Linked DNA regions of Thermococcus onnurineus NA1. The protein of the gene in region 1 binds, or shares a complex with, the protein of each later gene. Links are inferred from orthologs where the notes say so. Each region holds a gene or a part of one and is shown on either strand. Other genes may lie near its edges.

Region 1 (7,477 bases):
TATCTCCAGTTGTCGAGCAGGCCGAAACTCACCGTTACAAGTCTCACCTCGTAGCCGAGTCTCGTTAGAATCCATGCAGCTAAGCTAGAATCCTTCCCGCCGGAGTAGAGGTGGTAGACTTTCATTGTTTCACCTCATGCTTCCCACTATGAGGGGAGATTTAAAGGTCTTGGGGTTTAATTAGGGACGTACAAACTTTGATGAATCTCTACCGAGCAACTTTGCGAAGGCGAAGTTTGCTAGGCAACCTTTAAAAGCCAAACTTTTATAAAGCCTTCAGCCTACGGCGAGAGGCCTTAGAGGTGAGAGAGATGGAGAAACGCTTACCCGGAAAAGTGAGGCGAGCCATTCGTGCTAAATATTACGACATCGAGCCAAGAGCCTGGATAGGCAAGAGAGGGCTCGATGAGAGCGTTATAAGTGAGATTAACACCCAGCTCGAGAAGGACGGCATACTCAAGGTCGAGATCAGGAAGGGTGCTCTCATCAGCACGGGCATGGAAAGAAGGGAGCTGGCAGAGAAGGTGGCCGAGCTCACCGACAGCGAACTCATCGAAGTCAGGGGCAAAAGGTTTATATTGTTCAAGCCGAGAGAGGGGTGGGAAAAGTATTTAAGGAAGCTCCAGAGAAAGGAGCTTTCGAAGGAAAGGCGGGAAGAGAAGCCCGTTAAGAAAGTCAAGCTCGACATCGCTCAATTCAGGAGGAAATTCAAGAAGGGGAGGGATTGAAGGATGGCTACGGTTTATGACGTTCCCGGTGATTTGCTCGTCGAGAGGGTTGCCCAGAAGCTCAAGGAGATAGAGGCCATAAAGCCGCCCGAGTGGGCCCCGTTCGTCAAGACCGGCAGGCACAAGGAGCGCCTTCCGGAGCAGGAGGACTGGTGGTACTACAGGGTTGCCAGCATCTTCAGGAAGATCTACATTGACGGGCCGGTCGGAATTGAGAGGCTCAGGACCTGGTACGGTGGAAGGAAGAACCGCGGCCACGCCCCGGAGCACTTCTACAAGGCCGGTGGAAGCATTATCAGGAAGGCCCTCCAGCAGCTTGAGGCTGCCGGCTTTGTCCAGAAGGTTCCCGGCGAAGGAAGAATCGTCACCCCACAGGGGCAGAGCTTCCTCGACAAGATTGCCACCGAGCTCAAGAAGGAGCTTGAGGAGCAGATTCCGGAGCTCAAGAAGTACTGAGCTCGCCTCTTCTACTTTCCTTCCAATCGAGAACCTTTTTAACCTTGCTGTACAGTTTGAACTGGAGGTGAGGAAAAATGGCCGAGGACATAGAGGAGATCAGAAAGAAGAAGCTCCTCGAGCTGCAGAAGAGATACCTCGAGCAGCAGAAGGCCCAGGAAGAAGCCATAAGGCAGGAGATGGAGCTTGAGGCCCAGCTCAATGCCATAATGAGGCACATACTTACCCCTGAGGCGAGGGAGAGACTCGGGCGCGTTAAGCTTGTCAGGCCCGAGCTGGCCCGCCAAGTGGAGCTCGTCCTCGTTCAGCTGTATCAGGCTGGACAGATACGCGAGCCGATAGACGATGCTAAGCTGAAGAAGATTCTTGCCCAAATCGACGCGAGGACTAGACGGGACTTCAGGATTAAGTGGTGAGTCCGGAAGGTGACTCCATGGACGCCAAGGAGATAGTTAAAATACTCGACGAAAAGGGAGAGGTTAGTCTCGAGACCTGGAAGGCTGTCTCCGTTAAGAAGAACAAAGATGGAACGGTCGATATTCTGTACAAGAACCTTCACGTCGGAACCGACGATGATCCCGTCTTCCTCTGGATTTACGCCAACATAGTTGAGGAGGACTGGGAAGTTAGGGTTCTTGAGAGGATCACATTTAAACGTGAAGACCTCGCCTGGATTCTTAGGTATGTGGCGAAGAAAAAGGGCGAAGGTTTATAAGGGCTTTATAAAATAGCCGGCCGGTTGGGGGTGTTGGAGTGAGCAAGCGTAGGGTCTGCCCGGTATGTGGCTCAACGGAGTTCATCTACGACCCGGGTAGGGGAGAGGTAGTCTGTAAGGTTTGCGGTTATGTTATAGAGGAGAACGTCATAGATATGGGTCCGGAATGGCGCGCTTTTGACGCTTCTCAAAGAGAGAAGAGGGCCCGCGTTGGTGCCCCCGAGAGCATTCTCCTTCACGATAAGGGTCTCTCAACTGATATAGGCATCGACAGGAACCTTTCTGGATTGATGCGCGAGAAGATGTACCGTCTGAGGAAGTGGCAATCCCGTCTGAGGGTTAGCGATGCCGCCGAGCGTAACTTGGCATTCGCCCTGAGCGAGCTTGACAGGATAGCGAGCCAGCTCAAGCTTCCGAGACACGTTGAAGAAGAGGCTGCTCGTCTCTACCGTGAGGCCGTCAGGAAGGGTCTCATAAGGGGCCGCTCCATTGAGAGCGTCATAGCGGCATGTGTTTACGCTGCGTGCAGGCTCCTCAAAGTTCCGAGGACGCTCGACGAGATAGCGGACATATCGCGCGTCGACAAGAAGGAGATAGGCAGGAGCTTCCGCTTCATCGCGAGGAACCTCAACCTTACGCCAAAGAAGCTCTTCGTAAAGCCAACGGACTACGTCAACAAGTTTGCCGATGAGCTCGGCCTGAGCGAGAAGGTCCGGAGAAGGGCCATTGCGATTCTCGAGGAGGCCTACGAGAAAGGCCTCACGAGCGGAAAGAGCCCGGCCGGCCTTGTTGCGGCGGCCCTGTATATAGCGGGCCTGCTTGAGGACGAGAAGAGGACGCAGCGTGAGGTTGCAGAGGTTGCGCGCGTCACAGAGGTAACGGTAAGGAACAGATACAAAGAGCTGGTGGAGAAGCTGAACCTCAAGATTCCGGTTTGAAGGAAAGAGAGACTACCTCCGCCCAAACCAGCTCTCGAGCGTCGACTGCTTTCCTGCCTTTACGGCTTTCTTCAGCCTTTCAAGGCCATTCTTCACTCTCTCCTCGCTGAAGTCGTGCTCATCACAGAGGAACTTTATAATGCCCTCTTCATCGGGCTCACGCCATTTGAGTTCGTAGTCATCTGTGACCGGCGGGTTGAGGAAGAACTCCTTTATCGCGTAGAGGTCAACCTCACTCTCCTTCTGATACTTTTTGAGCGGGTCTTTGGTGCGCTTGACTATCGTTAGAGCCTTCTTCGGGCCGATTCCCTTAATTCCGCCTGGGTTGTAGTCTGTACCGACCAAAATCGCCATCTCAATGAGCTTCTCCCTATCGATGCTGAGCTCTTTGAGAACCTCCTCCAGAACTATCAGCTCGGGCTTGACTTCGACGTAAACGTTCTTCCCCGGGAGCTTTCTCCTTCCCGTTATCGTGAGGTTCCTCACGAGCTTGGGCGCGCCGAAGAGCAGGGAATCGTAGTCCTGGCTCGCGGAGGCGTAGACCTTCTTCTTCGCAGCCATGTATGCAGCTTGAGCCTCGCCCTCGCTTGGAGCCTGAATAACGGGGATGCCCATCAGCTCGAGGAGCGTTTTGGCGTCGTTTATGAGCCCCTCGTTGACGCGGGTTGCGCGCATCGCGTACTTCTTGGCCTCCTCAAGGTCGCCTCTCTCCAGGGCCTCGTACCACTTTTCCTCAGCTTCCTCCCTCGCCTCGCGCCTCTTTTCGAGCTCTCTCTTCTTGAAGTCCGGCGGTTTGCCGTCGAAGATATAGGCTGGCTTTATGCCTGCTTCCATGAGGTTTATTGTGCGGTAGAAGAGTCCGCTTAGATGGGAGGTTATCCTCCCCTGGGAATCCATCAGAGGGGTTCCGTCCCTCTGGCGGATAGTAGAGAGGAACTGGTAGATGGCGTTGAAGGCATCTATTGCAACCCTCCTCCCGTAAAGGTTCTCCAGTTCAATTTCCTTCCTCGGGATGAGCTCTCCAATCTGTACCCCCATCAGTCCTCACCCACCTTGAGGTAGAGGTATCCTAACACAAAAAGCAGAATCGCTATTGACAGCAATTTAAACGCGTCCATGTTTTCAAAATCTGAAGCCACTATGAGCTTCTGGATGAGCGCCACTATGCCAACTTCGAGGATGTGGGTCAGGCTCACACGGTGTTGCCTTAAATATATTATGAGTATGCGGTACGTTTCTATCAGGATGATTGTAACGAGGACATTGGCTATAAGGAGCTTTGGTTCAGTTACACCGTATGTTAGCTTGAAGTTCAGGTAGATGGAGTACACTGTAAGATATAGTATGAAAAACAGAAATGCCATTACCACAAAGTCAAAGCTTATCTCAAGGGTTTTCCTAAACAGCCTGTGTACCTGTGTATATTGGGCTGTTTTTTCGTTCTCAATCTTCGTCATCTTCATCAGCCTACCGTAGGCTCATCACCGTTCAGGTGAGGGGAAGGATCATCATCACTCAGAAGTCTATGTGGCAGATTTTAAATGCTTTATTCTAAAAAGGTTGGAAACCTAGGGTTTCTTTGACGGATGACGATTCAGTTATCGTCAAAACGAGAAGAGAAAAGTTATAACCCATTTTACAGACGTGAAATTGTAAATATCATCAGGGGTGATGAAGATGAGTTTAGAGGCACTTTTTAGGCCAAAAAGCATCGCCGTCATCGGAGCTTCAGAGAAGCCAGGTAAGATAGGCTACGCAGTTATGAAAAACCTCGTCGAATACGGCTATGAGGGCAAGATCTACCCTGTTAATGTCAAGGGTGTCGAGATTGAGATCAACGGCAGGAAGTTCAAGTCATACAAGAGCATCCTTGATGTTCCCGATGACGTCGATATGGCTGTTGTAGTTGTCCCGGCCAGGTTCGTCCCGCAGGTCGTCGAGGAGTGTGGCAAGAAGGGCGTTAAAGTTCTCCCCATCATAAGCTCTGGCTTCGGTGAGCTTGGCGAGGAGGGCAAGAAGATTGAGAGACAGCTCGTGGAGACCGCCAACAAGTACGGCATGAGAATCCTTGGCCCGAACATCTTCGGCGTTGTCTACACTCCAGCCAAGATGAACGCCACTTTCGGCCCAACCGATGTCATGCCGGGTAACCTTGCCCTCATCAGCCAGAGCGGTGCCCTTGGAATTGCCCTCATGGGCTGGACCATCCTCGAGAAGGTCGGCCTTTCAGCCGTCGTCAGTGTTGGAAACAAGAGCGACATCGACGACGCCGACCTGCTTGAATTCTTCAAGACCGACGACAACACCAAGGCCATCCTTATCTACATGGAGGGTGTCAAGGACGGAAGGCGCTTTATGGAGGTTGCCAAGGAAGTCAGCATGGAGAAGCCGATTATCATTATCAAGGCCGGAAGGAGTGAGCGTGGAGCCAAGGCCGCAGCTTCCCACACTGGTTCGCTCGCCGGTGCTGACAAGATATACGAGGCCGCCTTCAAGCAGAGCGGCGTTCTGAGGGCCTTAACCATCGGCGAGGCCTTTGACTGGGCGAGAACGCTGAGCAACCTGCCAGAGCCAGAGGGCGAGAACCTCGTCATACTCACCAACGGCGGTGGAATTGGAGTTATGGCCACCGACGCCGCTGAGGAAGAGGGTCTGCACCTCTACGATAACCTGGAAGACCTGAAAGTCTTCGCCAACCACATGCCGCCCTTCGGAAGCTACAAGAACCCGGTTGACCTCACAGGTATGGCCGGCGCGGAGGCCTACGAGGGTGCCATAAGGGACGCCCTGGCGAACCCGAACATGCACAGCATCGCTGTGCTCTACTGCCAGACGGCCGTGCTTGACCCGAGGGATCTCGCCAAGATAGTCATCCGCGAGTACAACGAGAGCGGCAGGAAGAAGCCACTCGTCGTTGCCATCGTCGGCGGCATAGAGGCCAAGGAAGCCATCGACATGCTCAACGAGGAGGGCATTCCAGCCTATCCGGAGCCGGAGAGGGCGATAAAGGCTCTTGCTGCCCTCTACCGCTGGAGCCGCTGGAAGAAGAGGCAAGGAGAGTGAACTCCTTCAGCATCCTTTTCTTAATTCTTCCCTCGCTGCAATTGCGCTCCTGTTTTGAGACATGCTTTAATACCTCCACGCCCAACTTTCTTGAGGGATGTCCATGCTCATCGCCCTAATCTCAGACATCCACTCCAACTGGGAGGCCCTTCAGGCTGTGTGGGATTACATCAAAGACGCCGACGTAATCCTCTGCATGGGAGATCTTGTCGGTTATGGCGCTTCCCCCAACGAGGTTGTTGACTTCATCAGGCGGGAGATGGAAAAGAGGAAGCTCCTCTGCGTCCGTGGAAACCATGATAATGCTATCGCTTTCGGCGCCGAGTGGGGCTTCAACCCCTACGCGAGACAAGCCGTCAGGTGGCACCAGCACGTTATGACCGTTGAGAACCTTGAGTTTCTAAGAAAATTGCCTGTAAGGCAGATTTTCACCGACGAGGTCGGTAGAAGCTACCTCCTAATTCACGGCTCGCCGAGGGCACCGCTGGATGAGTACCTATCCCCTTGGCTCCCCGATAGCGAGTTTAGGGCCGTTCTGAACTACGTTAAGCAAGATGACCTGCTCGTCGGCCACACCCACGTGCCGATGCTGAAGGTCATCGAAGGGCGGAGAGTAATAAACCCTGGTGGTGTTGGGCAGCCGCGCGACGGTGACTGGCGGGCAAGCTACGCGCTAATAGACACAGAAAAAGAGCCTCCAGAAAACGTTGAATTCCACCGCGTTGAATACGACGTCCAGGAAGCGGCGAGAAAGATACTGAAGGCCGGCCTTCCTAGGTTTCTGGCGGAAAGGCTCTACGATGGATATTAAAAGGAAGAGGAGTCACTCCCCGGGTTCTTCCTGGGGCTCGGTCTTCTTTGTGGGACCTATCCTCCTGAGCTTGGACTTGACGGCGAGCTTGCCCGAGTCTATAATGATAACCTCTCCAATGCTCTTAACGGCGCTTATCGGGATAAGCAGAAGACCCTCGTGATCGGTAACGAATTCGCTCGTGTCGAGATCCTCATCGGGCTCGGCTACGATAACGAGAATATCGCCGGTTTCCTCATCGAAGCTGAGGTCGTAAACCCAGCCGAGCCTTATTCCGGTGTCGGTTATCAGCTCGACATCCCTAAGCTTGGAAGCCATTATCTTGACCATTTTCGCCACCTCTCGGTTTAATCGTGTAAGATCTTGGGCACCAACGTATAAAACTTTTTCCAAAATGGTAAAGAAAATTAGAAGGTGTAGTAGTCCGGCCCCCTGCTAGTCTTCTCGGCTTTGGACTTTCTGTTCTCTTCGAAGTTCTTGTAGTACTCTATCATGTATGGCGTTATGCTCGGCCTGACCTTCTTGAGGGCCTCCTCAAAGTCCTTCTTTGAAACTCTCAGCTGCTCGAGGAACTCCTCACTCTCTTCCTCGATGAGCTCCGTCGGGAGCTTTGATATAGCCCTGCGCATCGCTATCAGTGCCGCTTCCCTCACGAGGGCCTCCAGGTCGGCACCGCTGTAGCCTTCCGTCTTCTTCGCGAGTTCCCGGAGGTTGACATCCTTAGCAAGTGGAACGCGTCTCGTGTGCACTTTGAGTATTTCCAGTC
Region 2 (7,437 bases), 250 kb from region 1 along the record:
ACGAAGACTGCCCTAGCAGTAATAGTGGAGCCGCTCGGGATCATGCCGAGCTTGTCGGCGAGCTCACCGCGGTCATCGGCTATGATGGGGAAGTCGATCTCGACGCCGAGGTTATCCTTAATCCACTCCATCCACTTGATGTGGCTGAAGACCTGGTCAACGCTCAGTCCGATGGGCTCGACGCCAAGCTTCCTGAACTCCTCGGCCCTCTTCTGCATGGCGTAGAACTCGGTGGTACAGACCGGGGTGAAGTCAGCCGGATGACTGAAGAGTATGAACCACTTACCCTTCTCAGCAAAGTATTCCGGAAGCTTTATCACTCCGTGGGTGGTCTTAACCTCAACCTCTGGGAACTTTTCTCCTATGACGACCATCTTTCTTCACCTCCAATTTTTGTGTGTCGTCTTCACTATAAACCTGTTGGGTTCGAATATATAAACCTTTTGGTTCTGCTAACGGCACCAAATTTGACTAATATCCAATCAACTTAATAAGCTCGGGGTTGTTCGTGCAAAAAATACACTCATTTTACTGCCATTTTGTGATTAAAGTGCTGAGGAAACTTGTCAGAAAGGGGAAATTCTAGGCATAATCTTACCTCAGACTTTTCTCACATCAACCCAGGTTGAATGATAGGCAGACCCGTTGCCATATTTTTCGACGGTTTCATCGCTTGTCAAAAAGTTCACGTTCCAGCCGAGCAAAGAAGGCCAGAAGGCCTTATAGAGCAGGACGACGCCTTTAGGAACGTCATCACTAAGTTTCACGGTCGTTTTGATCCTCCCATTGTCGTTGAAAACCTCTACGGTGTCTCCGTCGCAGATTTCCCTCTCCTCAGCATCATCTGGGTTCATATAGAGGCTTGGGTCTATTATCCCGTAGGTGTTGTGGTACTGGCTCGTTATCGTCATCCTGTGCGTTGGACTGAGCAGGCGGAGTGGGTAGTTGCCCTGTGGGGACTTGTATTCCGGAAACGGTGATAGACCGCGCTCAGTGGCCCTCCGAGAGTAGAATTCGATTTTGCCACTCGGTGTTTCCCACTTCCTTGGCTTTTCTGGAACCTTTACGAAGCCCTTAGCTTTCAGCTCCTTCCAGCTTAGGTTGTTGATCTCCAGAACCTTCTGTATTACCTCCTCGTCGCTCTCGTAGAGGTGAGGGTTCTCGATGCCAAGGGCTTTGGCCAAAAGCCTCGTTACCTCGCTGTTGGATTTCCCGTAAAGCTCTGCAACTGGCTCGTTTAGAGCGACGTGGCGGTGATAGTAGGAGTCAACTATGTCGAGCCTCTCAAAGAAGGTGTTCGCCGGCAGGACGACGTCAGAGAATAGGGCTGTGTCAGTCAGGAAGATATCATGAGTAACAATAAAGACATCGTTTTCTATCAGGGCTCTCCTGAGCCTGTTCTGATTCGGCAAACTTGCCAGCGGATTGGAGTTGTAAACGTAGAGGAACTTTATCTCGCCCTTCTCGATGTATTCGGCAAGCTTCATCTGCGGGATTCTCTTTGCAGGCTTCGTGCGCAGGAAAGCCCCTTCGGCATAGCTCTTGTCTATCGTTTTCATGTCGTAGATGAAGCCGAAGCGATGACCGACTAGGGCCGGGAGAATTGAGATGGCCCTCACTGCCTCTCCACCACCCAAGGACCTCTGGAAGCCGTATCCGATGTGTATAACACCTTTTTTCTCAGCGAAGTCGAAGGCAAACTCCTCAATTTCTTCGCAGCTCAAACCCGTTTCGCGCTTCACGAAGTCAAGGTCCAATTTAATTACATAATTCTTGAATTCCTTAAAACCATAAACATTCTCGCGGACGAAGTCCTTATCATAGAGCTCATTCTCTATGATGAGCTTCGCAACGGCTAGAGCGAAGAGGACATCGGTATCGGGCATTATCTGGAAGAACTTGTCGCTTCTCTTTGCTGTCTCGGTTCTGACGACGTCGACGGTCCAGATTTCAAGGCTATGCTTTTTGGCCAGCATAAAGCCGTGAAGGTTAGTCCAGAAGGCGTTGATTCCCCAGTACACGATGAGCTTCTGCCTTTTTAGCTCCTCGGGATCCATCCCAACTGCCGTTCCATAGACGTCCCTCAAAGCCTCCTGGCCAGCCCGGTCGCAAATTCCGTAATCAAGCATCGCAGTGTTCAGGTAGTGGAAGAGCCTGAGCGGGAAGGCATAGTTCACGATGCCCCTATCCCCCGCGTACTGGTAGACGAGGACGCTCTCGCTTCCGTACTCATCTATCGTCTCCCTCAGTTTTTGGGCGACGAGGTTGATGGCCTCCGCCCAGCTGGCCTCTCGGAATTTTCCACTTCCTCTCTCGCCCGCTCTAATGAGCGGAACCTTAAGCCTGTCCTCCGCGTGGAACCACTTGGGCAGAAGCGCGCCCTTTGGACAAAGGAACCCCTCCGTTATTGGATGCCTGGGGTTTCCTTTGACAACTAGGCGCCCGTTCTTAACCTCACTTATCATCGAGCAGGTGTCGTAGCAGTCCCGCATGCAGGCGGAGAACGGCATAACCATCACGGGGATATCTTGATTTTTTCTGCCGCTTCCCTCTCGATGAGAACCTTGGCTATCTCCCGGGGTAGCGTCACCAGATCGCCCGCTTTAAACGGCCCGTATTCTTTCAGCTCGGCGTCGAGGATTTTGGGGAGGTCGATCTTGATTATGTACGCCTCTCTGGAAATGGTTTTCCCTAGTGGTTCTGCAGCGGGGATGCTCTCGGGAACCTCAACGGCTTCGGCTGGAACCTCGACCGGAATCTCCTCACGCTCTATGAATGCCCTCAGAATGGTGAAAATCCTCTTCTCCTCGGCTGTCATCTCTTGAGGTATTCCTTCAACGGCCAGATCTACGATTTTATGGAGCCTGATTTTGATTATTTCGCGCATTAACTTCTCGGCGATATTGAGCTGGGCGAGGTAAAGGCGCTCCTCGATGTCCTCACCCCTCTCGCGGGAGCTCTCAGCGCTGAGCTTAAGGGCTTTTATCAGACTGTCAAATTCCCTGTAGAACTCTTCGTCGAGCTCTGTGAGGTCCGGAGATGAAAGCTCCCCCTCCAGCAGTTCCCTGAGCTTAACGATGTCCACGCTCTCACCAGCCTAAATGGAGAAGGAAAAGAAATCAGTCCTCGACGCGCGGAGCGAGGAGGAATATCAACTTACCCTCGTCCCTTATCGGGTACTCCATCTGGAGGGGCATCTCGTTGCCGAACCTTATGATGACCTCGTCGGCCTTTCCGATACCTTTTATCATATCGGCGAGGTAGCTGATTCCGTATGCACTCTTGGTCTCCTCCTCAACCTCGAGGTCGAGCAGGCCCTCGTCCTCAAGGGTGAGCTTTATCTCAACCTCGTTGGTCTCGCCCTCTGCCTTCATGATGAACTCGTTCTCCCTTGCTATGAACTTGAGGGCGTCGCTGACGAGGGAGGCGTCCTTAACGGCCTCCTTGAGAACCTCTCCGAGAACAACGACCTTTGCTGTGAACGGAAGCTCCGGAAGGTCGAGCTCGAGTTCCTCAACCTCGATAAGTGGCAACCTAAAAGTTCTCTTGGCGGTTCCCTCGAAGGTGATCTCGAGGAAGTTCTCGTCGCCTTTCCTGAGGATGAGGGTGTCCTTGTTCTTGCCGCGCTTGAGTATCTTCTTGAAGTGGTCCATGTTGATTCCAACTGTCTCCTCTTCCTCGACCTCATACTTGGAGAATATGCTCTCCGGGAGGTTAAGATCGATGAGAACGACCCTGCTCGGGTCCATGGCGCGCATGCTTATTCCTTCCTCGGTTATCTTGAAAGCCGCCTCGTCAATCAGGTTGCTTGCGGTGGCTATAAGATCGGCGAAATCTTTGGCACCATCAAAAACTATCTCGAACGGCATTTTTATCCCTCCTTCAGTATATTGAGCATCAGCCTAACTCTTTCTTTCCCCCGGAATAAATAAGCTTTTCCGTTATCTGTATCGGGCAGTCTTTTATAGGCCTCCTCAAGCTCCTTAAGAGCCTTTTCGGCGAGGCGCTTTAAAACTTCAAGCTTCTCCTCCTCGTTCACTCGTAGGACCTCCATACGTGGCCACACTTGGTGCACTTGTAGAATATCGTGCTTGGCTCGTCGCCGGCCCTCGTCTGGAGTTCCCACCAGTAGGCCTCGTCGTTGCCGCACTTCGGACAGGTTATTTTGACCTTTGGAAGGGTTGCCAGATCCTGCTCAACGACTATTATTCCCTCGTCGGGCTTATGTTCGACCTTCTGGGTTATTCTTGTCTTCTCCCTGTCCTTCTCCTCGTCGAAGGGCTCTTCATAACCACACTTTCTGCAGACCCAGACCTTTCTCTTCCTATCCGGGAGCATAAGGTTACCGCACTCTGGACAGAACTTCATTTTCTCTCACCCCTACAGCCGGGGGTGAGGTATGTGGTTGGGGGATAAAAAGTTTTGCCAAGAATTTAGTCCGCTATCTCAAACTCCATGCTAGCGTTCACGCATCCCCGCGGCCAGCCGCAAATTTCCTTGACGACCTTGTATCTCCCGGGAGGGAGGTCAGGATAGAAACGAGGGTCTCCTATGGATTCGTTTTCAGGCAGGTATTTCAGGGTTATCCGCTGCTTCCATGAGCGGAAAGGTGTGAGGACTATGAGGTCATCTGTAAAAATCAGTCCAGTCCTAACTCGAACCCAGCTACCGTTATCCCAGCGGTAGAGGAGGTATCCCCGGCCAAGTTCAATTGGCATAAGTCCGATGTTCCTTACAGTCAGCTCGGGCCGTTCTTCCTGAGCGTAAGCTTCCTTATCGAGGCTGATCATGAAGTGTGGACCGGTAGCACCCCAGAGAAGAAGGATAAGGAGAGAGACAAGGGGACCCTTTCTCAACTCTGCCACCCCCAGCCGGTGATGTCGAACTCGGCCTCGGGCTTTACCGTCACGTTGCCCACGAAGACGCTCTTGACTATTTTGTAATGTCCAGGCTCGAGGTTGAGCTTAGACAGATCTATACTTTGCTCCCAGCTCTTGCCGGGCTCAATGATGATTGCTATCTCAATAAAGGCTATGTCCAGCTTTACCTCTTTCCAGTTGCCGTTCTCAAGTCTGTAAAGCTGGAATGCATAGCCGGTAGTTGCTTCCGAGTCAGCGTTGTTAATTACTGTCAGAACCATAGTCTCATCCGGAGCATAGCTCGTCTTGTCAAGTTTCAGAACGACATCTGGGACGTCTGGAGTACCGTCCGTTCCGCCGTTGTCCCCTTCTGCGGGGGATGAAGCCATGAAATAGGCTATGGGAATTATTAATAGTATCAGTAGCACAGGGACTGCCTTTTTCATGTGAACCACCGGAGAAGTGTCAACTTTCAGGTTTTTAACGGTTGCCAAAGCTTCAAAAGAGATTGAAGTGATCAGTTGGAGGTTATTTGAGCTTCTTTATTTTAGCAGAGATGGAAGGGAAGCAGGACTTATTCAAAGTCAATGTCCAGTTTGAACTCTGTGGCTTTATTCGTCTAATTTTAGCCCCTTATTTGAGCCACTTATTTAAAGTGGATTACGTAATGTTCACGATGTCCAGCCATATTCTACGAATGAATTAAACACAAAGGCCAGACATCACTTTAATTTACTGGAAAAGCGAGTTTATAACTTTTTCTGCGATAAAATATGATGAAAAAACGTTAAGTTTGGATATAATCTAGCATTACGGTAGATTTGGTGGATAGGCCCCAAAACCGCCCTGGAGAAATCTTGATTACTAACTTGCGAAATTGAAAAAATAAGGAAAATTATTCCTTCATTGGGAGGCCGTGGTCAAAGGAGTAGTAGACCTTCTGGTACTCCTTCCTGTACTCGGCAACTTCCTTCTCGACCTTCTTCGGATCCTCCTTGTCGATTAGGACCCGCCTCATAAAGACGGCGATGTCCTTCATATTGTCCTCGAGCATTCCAACGCGGGTCATCTCCTGAACGCCTATCCTGAGTCCGCTCGGGGTGTTAACTTTCTCGAGCGGGTCCCACGGCAGGAGGTTCTTGTTGAGGATAATTCCTGCCTCCTCGAGCAGCGGAGCGGCCCATCCGCCGGCGGCCTCGTGGAGATCGCTAACATCGACAATGACCTGGTGGCTCTCGGTGTAGTCCTTGTCCTCGCCGATGACCTTGAAGCCCTCCTCGGCGAGGGCCTCGGCGAGGGCCTTGGCGTTCTTGACAATCTGGGCCGCGTACCTCTCACCAAACTCGAGCATCTCCGCAGCGGTGATGACCTTTCCGGCCATGTGATGGAGGTGGTGGTTGCTGAGGACACCCGGGAAGATGGCCCACTGGAGCTTGGCGACGTCATCACCGAAGTTCTTGTAGAGGATTATACCGCCCTGCGGTCCTGGGAAGGTCTTGTGGGTCGAGGCGGTCATGATGTCAACGCCCTCCCTGAGTGGGTTCTGGAACTGCTTTCCGGCAATGAGACCGAGCACGTGGGCTGCGTCGTACATGACGTAAGCACCGACTTCCTTAGCCACCGGAGCAAGTTCCTTGACCGGGTGTGGGAACGGGAAGAGCGAACCACCGAAGACGACTATTCTTGGCTCGAGCTCACGAATGAGCTGAGCGGCCTTGTCAACGTCGATGTTGAACTCCTCGTTGTCAAAGGGCCAGGTGTGGACTTCAAGGCCCCTCATTCCAGCGGCTCCGAAGGGCATGTGGCTTATGTGGCCACCATGGGAGGTGTGCAGAACGATAGCCTTGTCTCCCGGCTGGGTGAGACCGAAGAAAACTGCCTGGTTGGCGTTGGTTCCGGATATAGGTCTGAGGTCAGCAAAGTCGCTTCCAAAGAGCTTGCAGAAGAGGTCAACACCGATGAGCTCGACCTCATCAACGTACTTACAGCCCTGATAATACCTCTGTCTGGGCCAGCCCTCGGCGTACTTGTGCATGAAGCCGCTAGAAACGGCGCGGTTGACGCTTGGGGAGGTTACGTTCTCACTCGCAATCAGGTTTATGGTTGAGCTCCTCCACTTCTCGTGGGCCTCCAGATACTCAATAACCTTGTCTCTGTAGGTTTTGTAGCCGTTCTCCATGGGAAACACCTCGATGAGGATTTGAACGGGGGGAATATAAATCTTACCGCAGAATTGAAGGCTTATTCATGTGCTTTCTTTTCCATTCCGGCTGGTAGCCGGGAATCCTTTCGAAAAAGGATAGAAAAAAGCAAAGGATTACTTCCTGAGCTTGCTGGCAAGGTAAATAAGAATCGGCAGCACTATGAACGCCAGGAAATCACCGGTGTCGCCGGCGAAGGCCAGCACATCGGCGAAGTTCTTGACCCCTGCAAAGTAGAGTGTAGCCGGCGGTATAACCGTCAGTCCCCATGCTATCGGCTTCTTGAGTCTCATGAACTCAGCGTTGTTGCTCTGCTGAGCTAGGGCGATGCCTATATAGCTCGTGGTTATGGCCAGCAACGGAATTAGGTTGCCTAC

Evidence for each region.
Region 2: the proteins of fen (region 1) and TON_RS04240 are in contact, whole or in part, in a crystal structure (PDB 1RXZ), measured with the Archaeoglobus fulgidus proteins. The link is inferred for Thermococcus onnurineus NA1 from one-to-one orthologs. Residues at the interface, in WP_010877775.1 of Archaeoglobus fulgidus: Lys326, Ser327, Thr328, Gln329, Ala330, Thr331, Leu332, Glu333, Arg334, Trp335, Phe336; in WP_010877842.1 of Archaeoglobus fulgidus: Asn43, Val44, Ala45, Met46, Pro120, Arg121, Pro123, Leu125, Gln151, Met192, Ser194, Asn218, Tyr219, Pro220, Ile237, Leu238, Ala239, Pro240, Arg241, Ile242, Glu243, Ser244.

Annotation. Positions count from the first base shown.
Region 1 is NC_011529.1:1,016,232-1,023,708, reverse strand. What follows is about bases 1,863-4,795. They hold fen (flap endonuclease-1), read right to left. Parts: upstream 3,876-4,795; coding sequence 2,850-3,875; downstream 1,863-2,849. Other genes in these bases: acs (acetate--CoA ligase alpha subunit), read left to right, coding at 4,515-4,795; TON_RS05605 (phosphate-starvation-inducible PsiE family protein), read right to left, coding at 3,875-4,300; TON_RS05615 (transcription initiation factor IIB), read left to right, coding at 1,938-2,837; TON_RS05620 (hypothetical protein), read left to right, coding at 1,863-1,899. Outside these bases: TON_RS05640 (DUF7411 family protein), read right to left, coding at 1-125; TON_RS05635 (YhbY family RNA-binding protein), read left to right, coding at 312-728; TON_RS05630 (30S ribosomal protein S19e), read left to right, coding at 732-1,184; TON_RS05625 (DNA-binding protein), read left to right, coding at 1,262-1,600; more of TON_RS05620, read left to right, coding at 1,618-1,862; more of acs, read left to right, coding at 4,796-5,900; TON_RS05595 (metallophosphoesterase family protein), read left to right, coding at 6,004-6,711; TON_RS05590 (PRC-barrel domain-containing protein), read right to left, coding at 6,724-7,041; TON_RS05585 (CDC48 family AAA ATPase), read right to left, coding at 7,119-7,477. UniProt on the Methanocaldococcus jannaschii protein: Structure-specific nuclease with 5'-flap endonuclease and 5'-3' exonuclease activities involved in DNA replication and repair.
Region 2 is NC_011529.1:761,365-768,801, reverse strand. Bases 1,995-4,887 are described here. They hold TON_RS04240 (DNA polymerase sliding clamp), read right to left. Parts: upstream 3,870-4,887; coding sequence 3,120-3,869; downstream 1,995-3,119. Other genes in these bases: TON_RS04220 (immunoglobulin-like domain-containing protein), read right to left, coding at 4,853-4,887; TON_RS04225 (immunoglobulin-like domain-containing protein), read right to left, coding at 4,434-4,865; TON_RS04230 (transcription factor S), read right to left, coding at 4,036-4,368; TON_RS04235 (hypothetical protein), read right to left, coding at 3,872-4,054; TON_RS04245 (DNA replication complex subunit Gins51), read right to left, coding at 2,516-3,085. Outside these bases: TON_RS04255 (peroxiredoxin), read right to left, coding at 1-374; more of TON_RS04250, read right to left, coding at 600-1,994; more of TON_RS04220, read right to left, coding at 4,888-5,305; glyA (serine hydroxymethyltransferase), read right to left, coding at 5,755-7,038; TON_RS04210 (aromatic amino acid transport family protein), read right to left, coding at 7,177-7,437.